2 regions of the Methylocystis sp. genome follow, and region 1 is predicted to be linked to the other one. Evidence: riboswitches for the same ligand, from Rfam matches in the RefSeq annotation. Region 1 holds a riboswitch; the other holds the start of a gene.
The links. A riboswitch is a leader RNA that binds a small molecule or an ion and turns the genes downstream of it on or off. The one in region 1 is predicted to bind cobalamin.
Positions count from the first base shown of each region.

Region 2: it holds a riboswitch for cobalamin, as region 1 does, so the genes downstream of both, AB7I51_RS00245 (TonB-dependent siderophore receptor) here and AB7I51_RS03295 (CbtB domain-containing protein) in region 1, are expected to answer to the same signal.

Region 1 is NZ_JBFWVN010000004.1:41,170-44,575, forward strand. Features, by position in the region: gene cobN (cobaltochelatase subunit CobN) at 1-141, opposite strand, end outside; gene cobW (cobalamin biosynthesis protein CobW) at 148-1,182, opposite strand; gene AB7I51_RS03290 (CbtA family protein) at 1,179-1,841, opposite strand; gene AB7I51_RS03295 (CbtB domain-containing protein) at 1,854-2,039, opposite strand; cobalamin riboswitch at 2,091-2,286, opposite strand; gene cobO (cob(I)yrinic acid a,c-diamide adenosyltransferase) at 2,336-2,944, shown strand; gene AB7I51_RS03305 (sterol desaturase family protein) at 3,137-3,406, shown strand, end outside.
Region 2 is NZ_JBFWVN010000001.1:46,892-50,297, forward strand. Features, by position in the region: gene AB7I51_RS00240 (M20/M25/M40 family metallo-hydrolase) at 1-869, shown strand, start outside; cobalamin riboswitch at 1,145-1,347, shown strand; gene AB7I51_RS00245 (TonB-dependent siderophore receptor) at 1,460-3,406, shown strand, end outside.

The DNA.
Region 1 (3,406 bases):
GTTTTGCTCATAGAGCCGCGCGACAAGGCGCAATTCGGAATCGGAAAAGGATAGAAACACGATCTCCGCGGGCGATTGCCCAAGGTCGACGGCGGCGCCGGCGTCGTCGAGACTATGGAGATCGCGCGGGAGGAGATGCATCGCGCCTCACTGCTGCGCCAGCGTCGCGATGACGGCGTCGCGATCGAGGCCCTTTTCGCCGATGATCACGACGCGGCTCATGCGCGGCTCGCCGGGCTTCCATGCGCGATCGAAATGATGCTCGATGCGCGCGCCGACGCCTTGCACCAAGAGGCGCATCGGCTTGCCGACGACTTCGACGAAACCCTTGATGCGCAGCACATCGTGCAGACGCGCCGTTTCAGCCAGTCGCGCAACCAGCGCCGCCGGGTCGCTCACGGCCGAAAGCGAAACGACGAAACTATCGAAGTCGTCGTGATCATGCTCGGATTCATCGTCGTGACGCGACGGACGGCTGGCGAGATCGTTCTCCGCCGCCGCGGAAAGGCCGAGCAGCACCAGTGGATCGACTTTTCCGCCGCTGGCGCGCACGAGTTTCGCCGCCTGGCGCGCGCCCCGCGTCAGGCGGCCCGCAACCTCACGTTCTTCATCGGCGTCGAGGAGATCGGTCTTGTTGAGGATGATAAGATCGGCGCAGGCGAGTTGATCTTCGAACACTTCTTCGAGTGGATTATCATGATCGATCGTTAGCGTGACTTCGCGCTCCTTGGCGATCGCGTCGAGATCGTCGGCGAAACGACCTTCCGCCACCGCCTTGCCGTCGATCACCGCGATGACGCCGTCGACCGTGAGTTTCGAGCGGATCGCCGGCCAGTCGAACGCCTTGACCAGCGGCTTTGGCAGCGCAAGCCCTGAGGTTTCGATGATGATGTGGTCGGGACGCTTCTCATGCGCGAGCAGCGCCTCGATCGCCGGAACGAAATCGTCGGCGACCGTGCAGCAGAGACAGCCATTGGCGAGTTCGACGATATTTTCGTCGGGGCAGTTCTCGACGCCGCAGGCGCGCAGGATTTCGCCGTCGACGCCGACATCGCCGAATTCATTGATCACCAGCGCGAGGCGTCGGTCCCTGGCGTTTTCCAGCACATGACGAATGAGCGTCGTCTTTCCCGCGCCGAGAAAGCCGGTGACGATCGTCGCCGGAATTTTTGCGCCGCTCATGACGCCTCACTTTCGCGCGACAGGAGCCGCCAGACGAGGCCGGCGAGCGCGCCGGCGAGCGCCCAGCTGATTGCCTGAATTGCGAGCGAGGAGGCGGCGAAGCGCGCCGCGAGTTCGGCGGGCGCGGTGCTTTCCGGCGCGGCGGGCGTCGGCGCGAAGAACTGCGGCGCGACGATCAGCGCGACGCCAACAAACTTCGCCGCCGCCGAGTCGAGCCGCAACAGAGCAAAGAGTCCGGCGCCGGTCGCGAATGCCGTCGCAAGCCACCAGATTTGGCGAGCGGCAAGATCGGTTTCCGCCATGCCGGGAAGCTGTGGGGCGAGGCCGAGACTCGTCGCAAGACCGGTCGCGGCGAAGGTGCAGGCGCCCCAAAGGGCGGCGCGGCGCGGCGCGATGGCGTCGCCCGAGAGCAGCATGGCCGCGAGCAGAATGAGCGCATAGCCGATCGAGACGGCGATCGTCGCGACGCTGGTCGCCGCGGTGCGGCTCAAGCCGGACAAAGCCGCGCCCGCCTCGGCGCCGTCATGCGCATGCTGCGCCGTCTCATAGACTTCAGCGGCGAGAATGAGCGGCGTCGTGGTGAGATGCTGCAGGGCCGCGACCGCGAGCCCGGCGACAAGGCCGGCGACGAGGCCGGTCGTCAATACGCGCGCGATCAAGCGCGTCGCGGCCTAATGGCAGGGGAAGGAGAGCGCGTGGCGCGTATCATGCGCCGCGTCGTGGACGTTTTCGGAATAGGCGAAGCCGGCGATCCAAACGAGGCCAAAGCCGAGAATAAGCGCGACGGCGGCGGCTTTCAGGGCCTCGGCCTTGGCGGGCGCGAGAGCGGCGGAATTGGCGAATGATTTGGCCTTCATATCGGTCTCCCTGCCGCCCCACCGGCGGCGATGCGATGCGCGCGGCGATCGGAAAAGATCGCCAAGACGGCAGGTCTCCTGGCTCCCGGGTCTTCGGACCGCGCCGCCTTCCCAAGCGTAACGCTCAGTGGCCGATGGCGCGGACCTTGCCGGCTACAGTTGCGGGGGCAGCCGCGGATAAGGGCGTAGCGCCCGCGCCGCGTTCCCTTTTCACTTCTTGCGAAGGACCGTCCCGATTAGTCATATGCGCGGCTCATGCTTCCGTCAAACGGGCAAAGGAGCGCCTCGTGACCGAGATGAAGGAAGACGACGAGGCGCGCCGCCACCGTCTCAAAATGGAGAAGCGCAAGGCGGTTCAGGACGCCGAGGTCGCCGGCAAGACCATCGCCCGCAAGGGCCTGCTGATGGTTCATACCGGCGCCGGCAAGGGCAAGTCGACCGCAGCCTTTGGCTTGGCGCTCCGCGCGCTCGGCCATGGCTGGAAAATCGGCGTCGTTCAGTTCGGCAAGGGCCAGTGGCGCAGCGGCGAGCGCGACATGCTCGAAAAGCTTGGAAATGTCTCCTGGCATACGCTCGGCGAGGGTTTCACCTGGGAGACGCAGGACCGCGCCCGCGACGAAGCCGCGGCGCGGCGCGCCTGGGAGAAGGCCCGCGAATTAATGGATGATCCGGAAATTCGTCTGCTCGTGCTCGACGAGTTGAACATTGCGCTGCGCTACGAGCATCTGCCGCTCGATGAGGTGCTTGGCGCGCTCGCCGCGCGACGCGACAGCCTCAATGTCGTCGTGACCGGGCGCAACGCCAAACCGGAGCTCATCGCGGCGGCAGATCTCGTCACGGAAATGACGCTGGTCAAGCATCACTTCGCGGCGGGGGTCAAGGCGCAGGAAGGGATTGAATTCTAGGCGTGATCGCTGGCTCCAAGCTATTGAATGCCGCCCTTGGCAGCGGCGCGCGTAACGAATACGCTTCTCAGGCAGTCGCTTGCGTGGTCAAAGGAGACGCGCGCCGCCAATGCAAGTTTTGGAAGAGAATGGGCGCCTCGAAGCGCGTCAATTTCTGCCGAACTCTCAAAATCGCTTGGACCGAAAAGCTCGATGGATATTCACGACGCGCTCCGCTTTTTCGTTGCGAGAATATCCAACGAGTTGTTTTCGGCGGGTTCGATTTTTTCGGTCTATTCGCTGGCGACGACCTTTGTCATCGCGGTCTGGGTCTTGACCCTTCGGCGCAAGACGCGCCGGGGACGCGCCAACTATCCGGTCATCGCCCGCGCCATCTTCAACAAGAGACTCCTGCTGACGAAGTCCTTTGCGGCGGACGTCAATCTTTTCGTGCTCAGCGTCGTTCTCATGCCCGTCGTCGTG
Region 2 (3,406 bases), on a different contig from region 1:
GGGACGAACTTTCGGCCGCCGACCTCGCGCTCGTCTGCGACACAAGCATGTGGAACGCGTCGACGCCGGCGATCACAGTGATGCTGCGCGGACTGGCGCTTGAAGAGGTGATTATAAAGGGCCCGAGCCGCGATCTGCATTCCGGCATGTTTGGCGGGCCAGTGCTGAACCCTATTCATGTGCTGGCGAAAATCATCGCCGAGCTGCACGACGATGAAGGCAAGGTGACGCTGCCGGGCTTTTACGCCGGCGTGCCGGAGATTCCCGAAGACATCGCCGAACAATGGCGCGCCATCGACTTCGACGAAGGCAAATGGCTTTCCGAAATCGGCCTGACGCGCGTCGGCGGCGAAGCCGGCTTCGGCGTCATGGAGCAAATCTGGGCGCGTCCGACCTGCGATGTGAATGGAATCATCGGCGGCTATACCGGCGCTGGCTCGAAGACGGTGCTGCCGGCGCAGGCGTCGGCGAAATTTTCCTTCCGACTCGTCGGCAAGCAGGATGCGAAAGCGATTCTCGAAAGCTTCCGCAACTTCGTGCGCGAGCGTCTGCCGGCGGACGCAAGCGCCGAATTCCTGCCGCATGGCGCGTCGAATGCGCTGCAGCTGCCGTTCGGCTCGGAGGCGCTCAATCGCGCGCGCCGCGCGCTCGCCGAAGAATGGGGAAAGGAAGCGGTGCTCGCCGGCTGTGGCGGTTCGATCCCGATCGTCGGCGCCTTCAAGCGCGATCTCAATATGGATTCGCTGATGATCGGCTTCGCCCATGACGACGACCGCATTCATTCGCCGAACGAAAAATATTCCTACACGTCGTTCCACAAGGGAACGCGCTCCTGGGCGCGCGTGCTGCATGCGCTGGCGGCGGCGTAATCGCAGTTTTGTTGCGCTCGACTCAATAGAGAACGAGCGGCAGTCGCGCGAACTTTCGTCGTGCTGAGCCGCCCCAAACAGCCCTCATGCTGAGGAGCGAGCGAAGCTCGCGTCTCGAAGCACGAGGGCTGTTTGGGGCGGCTCAGATTTCTCAATTCGCACAACTCAAGGCCCCTCACCCTGAGGAGGCCTCGAAGAGGCCGTCTCGAAGGGCGAGGGGCCGATGATCTTTCCAGCGATCACAGCGTCCTCTTGACAGCTTGCGCGATCGGCCGTCTATTTTGCGGCTGACGGTTCCCAACGGGATCAAAATGGGAATGCGGTGAGCGCGCTTCTTCGTGCGCAATTCCGCGGCTGCCCCCGCAACTGTAAGCGGCGAGCCGAAGACCATTAAGCCACTGGAGCGAAAAGCTCTGGGAAGGCGGTCTTTAGGCGACAACCCGCGAGCCAGGAGACCTGCCGTCGCTTCGTGGTCACGCGCGAAAGCGTCGGGCGGGGTGCACCGATGCGGCCAAAGCCCCTCGCCCTTTGAAGGCGTAACGGGCGGAGACCTTCGCAGTGACGGCCCACGTTACTGCGAGTCGACGCATATGAAATCCCAATTCCCGAAAGCCCCGGAAGGCGGCGTTTGCGCCGCCGTGCGGCGCAGCTCGCCTCTCCTGCTCCTTTCTGCAGCCCTTTCGTCGCCGGCTCTCGGCCAGAACGCGCTGCCGGTGATTGAAATAGGCAAGCCGCAGCCGGGCGTCATTCAAGGCGCCGGCGCGCGCGCAGCGGGGGAACCGGCCGTCGGAAACAACGGGACCGACATAGGACCGGGAAACAACGGCCGGCTTTGCGCCGAAGGCGTCTGCAACGATCCGACCTCCTATGCCGCGCCAATCCAGTCGGTCGGCACGAAGGTCAACACGCCGGTCATGGATACGCCGGTCACGACGCGCACCGTCACGCGCCAGATGCTTGAAGACCAGCAGGCCATCAGGGTCGACGAGGCGTTGAAAAACGTCAGCGGCGTCGCCTTCTCGGGCGGCGGCGACGCAGCTGTGGGAAATTCATTTCGACAGATCATTCTTCGCGGCTTTCCGACCCAAAACTTTTTTCGCGACGGCTTCAGAGTCGACAGTTTCGGCCTCAATTTCGCGGGAGCGAGCAATGTCGAATTGGCCAATGTCGAGAGCATCGAAGTTCTCAAAGGTCCCGCAGCGATCCTCTATGGCGCCGCGGAGCCCGGCGGCATCGTCAACATCAATACGAAGCAGCCTTTGGATAAGCCGGCCTTCTCGCTGCAGCAGCAGATCGGCAGCTATTCCGCCTACCGCACCACGCTCGACTCGACAGGTCCGATCACGCCGAACAAGGACCTGCTCTATCGCTTCATCATGTCCTATGAGAATGACGGATCGTTTCGCGCATTGGACTATAACCGCAAAATCATGATCAATCCGATGGTGCGATGGAATATCAGTTCCGACACCTGGGTCAGAGCGTCGACTCAATTCCAGCAGAACAATTTCAATCAGGACATGTATTGGACGCCGTATTTCGGCATGTTCAACCCTCTGTGGCTTGGACGCAGCTTCAACTGGGGTCCGAAATCGCCCTACAATGAGCAGCAGAATTTCACCGAACTCACATGGCGCCACGACTTCAGTAAGGACTGGTCGATTCAGCAGACCGCCTTCATGCAATTATTGCGCAATGATTGGGAGGATGCCGGCGGCTTCGGCTTCATCGCCGACTGCATAACGCCCGGCAGCACGTCCTGCTTCGCCTTCCCTTCGCCGAATAATGTCACTCTGAATTGGTTCTCGTTTCCGTCGGACAACAGGCAGGCGGAATATGCGACGACAGTCAATCTCGTAGGTCATTTCAACACGACCGAGCAGCTCAGCCATACGCTGCTCGCGGGCGCAGACTATTACCGCTACAATTTCCGAGGGAAGAATTTGAGCCCGCTGAACGCCAGTTCAACGGTGATATTCGGCGCGCCGCAGCTTCCGACGCCGATTTCCGGCCTCTTCACCTTTGCCGCGACGGAGCAATATGCGGACAATCTCGGCGTTTATCTCCAGGATCAAATCAAGCTGCCTTATGGCTTCAACGTGCTCGGCGGCGTGCGCTATCAATATATCAACAGCAGAACCGGAGCCACGGACAATTCGGACTTTTGCGGCCCGTTTTCATCGAATGCGTTTGCGGGCGTGGCGCTCCCTTGCAACTTCGATACGATTACGAAGCGCGGGCAAGTCGTCAATCAGAGGGTCACGCCGCGCGTCGGCCTGTTGTGGCGGCCGCTCGACTGGGTGAGCCTCTATGGGAATTACGCCGAGTCCTACAGCCCGAATTACAATGGCAAGCTGGTCTTGGGCACGGATACGCCAACCCCGCCGAGCGCCGGCGAACAAGTCGAGGGCGGCGTCAAGTTTTCCTGGCTCGACGGAAAGCTTCAGGCGACCGCGGCCTATTACCATCTGGTCAAGACCAATATTCCAGTCGGGATCCCCAATAATTTTAATCGTGTGCTTCTCATCGGCGAAGCG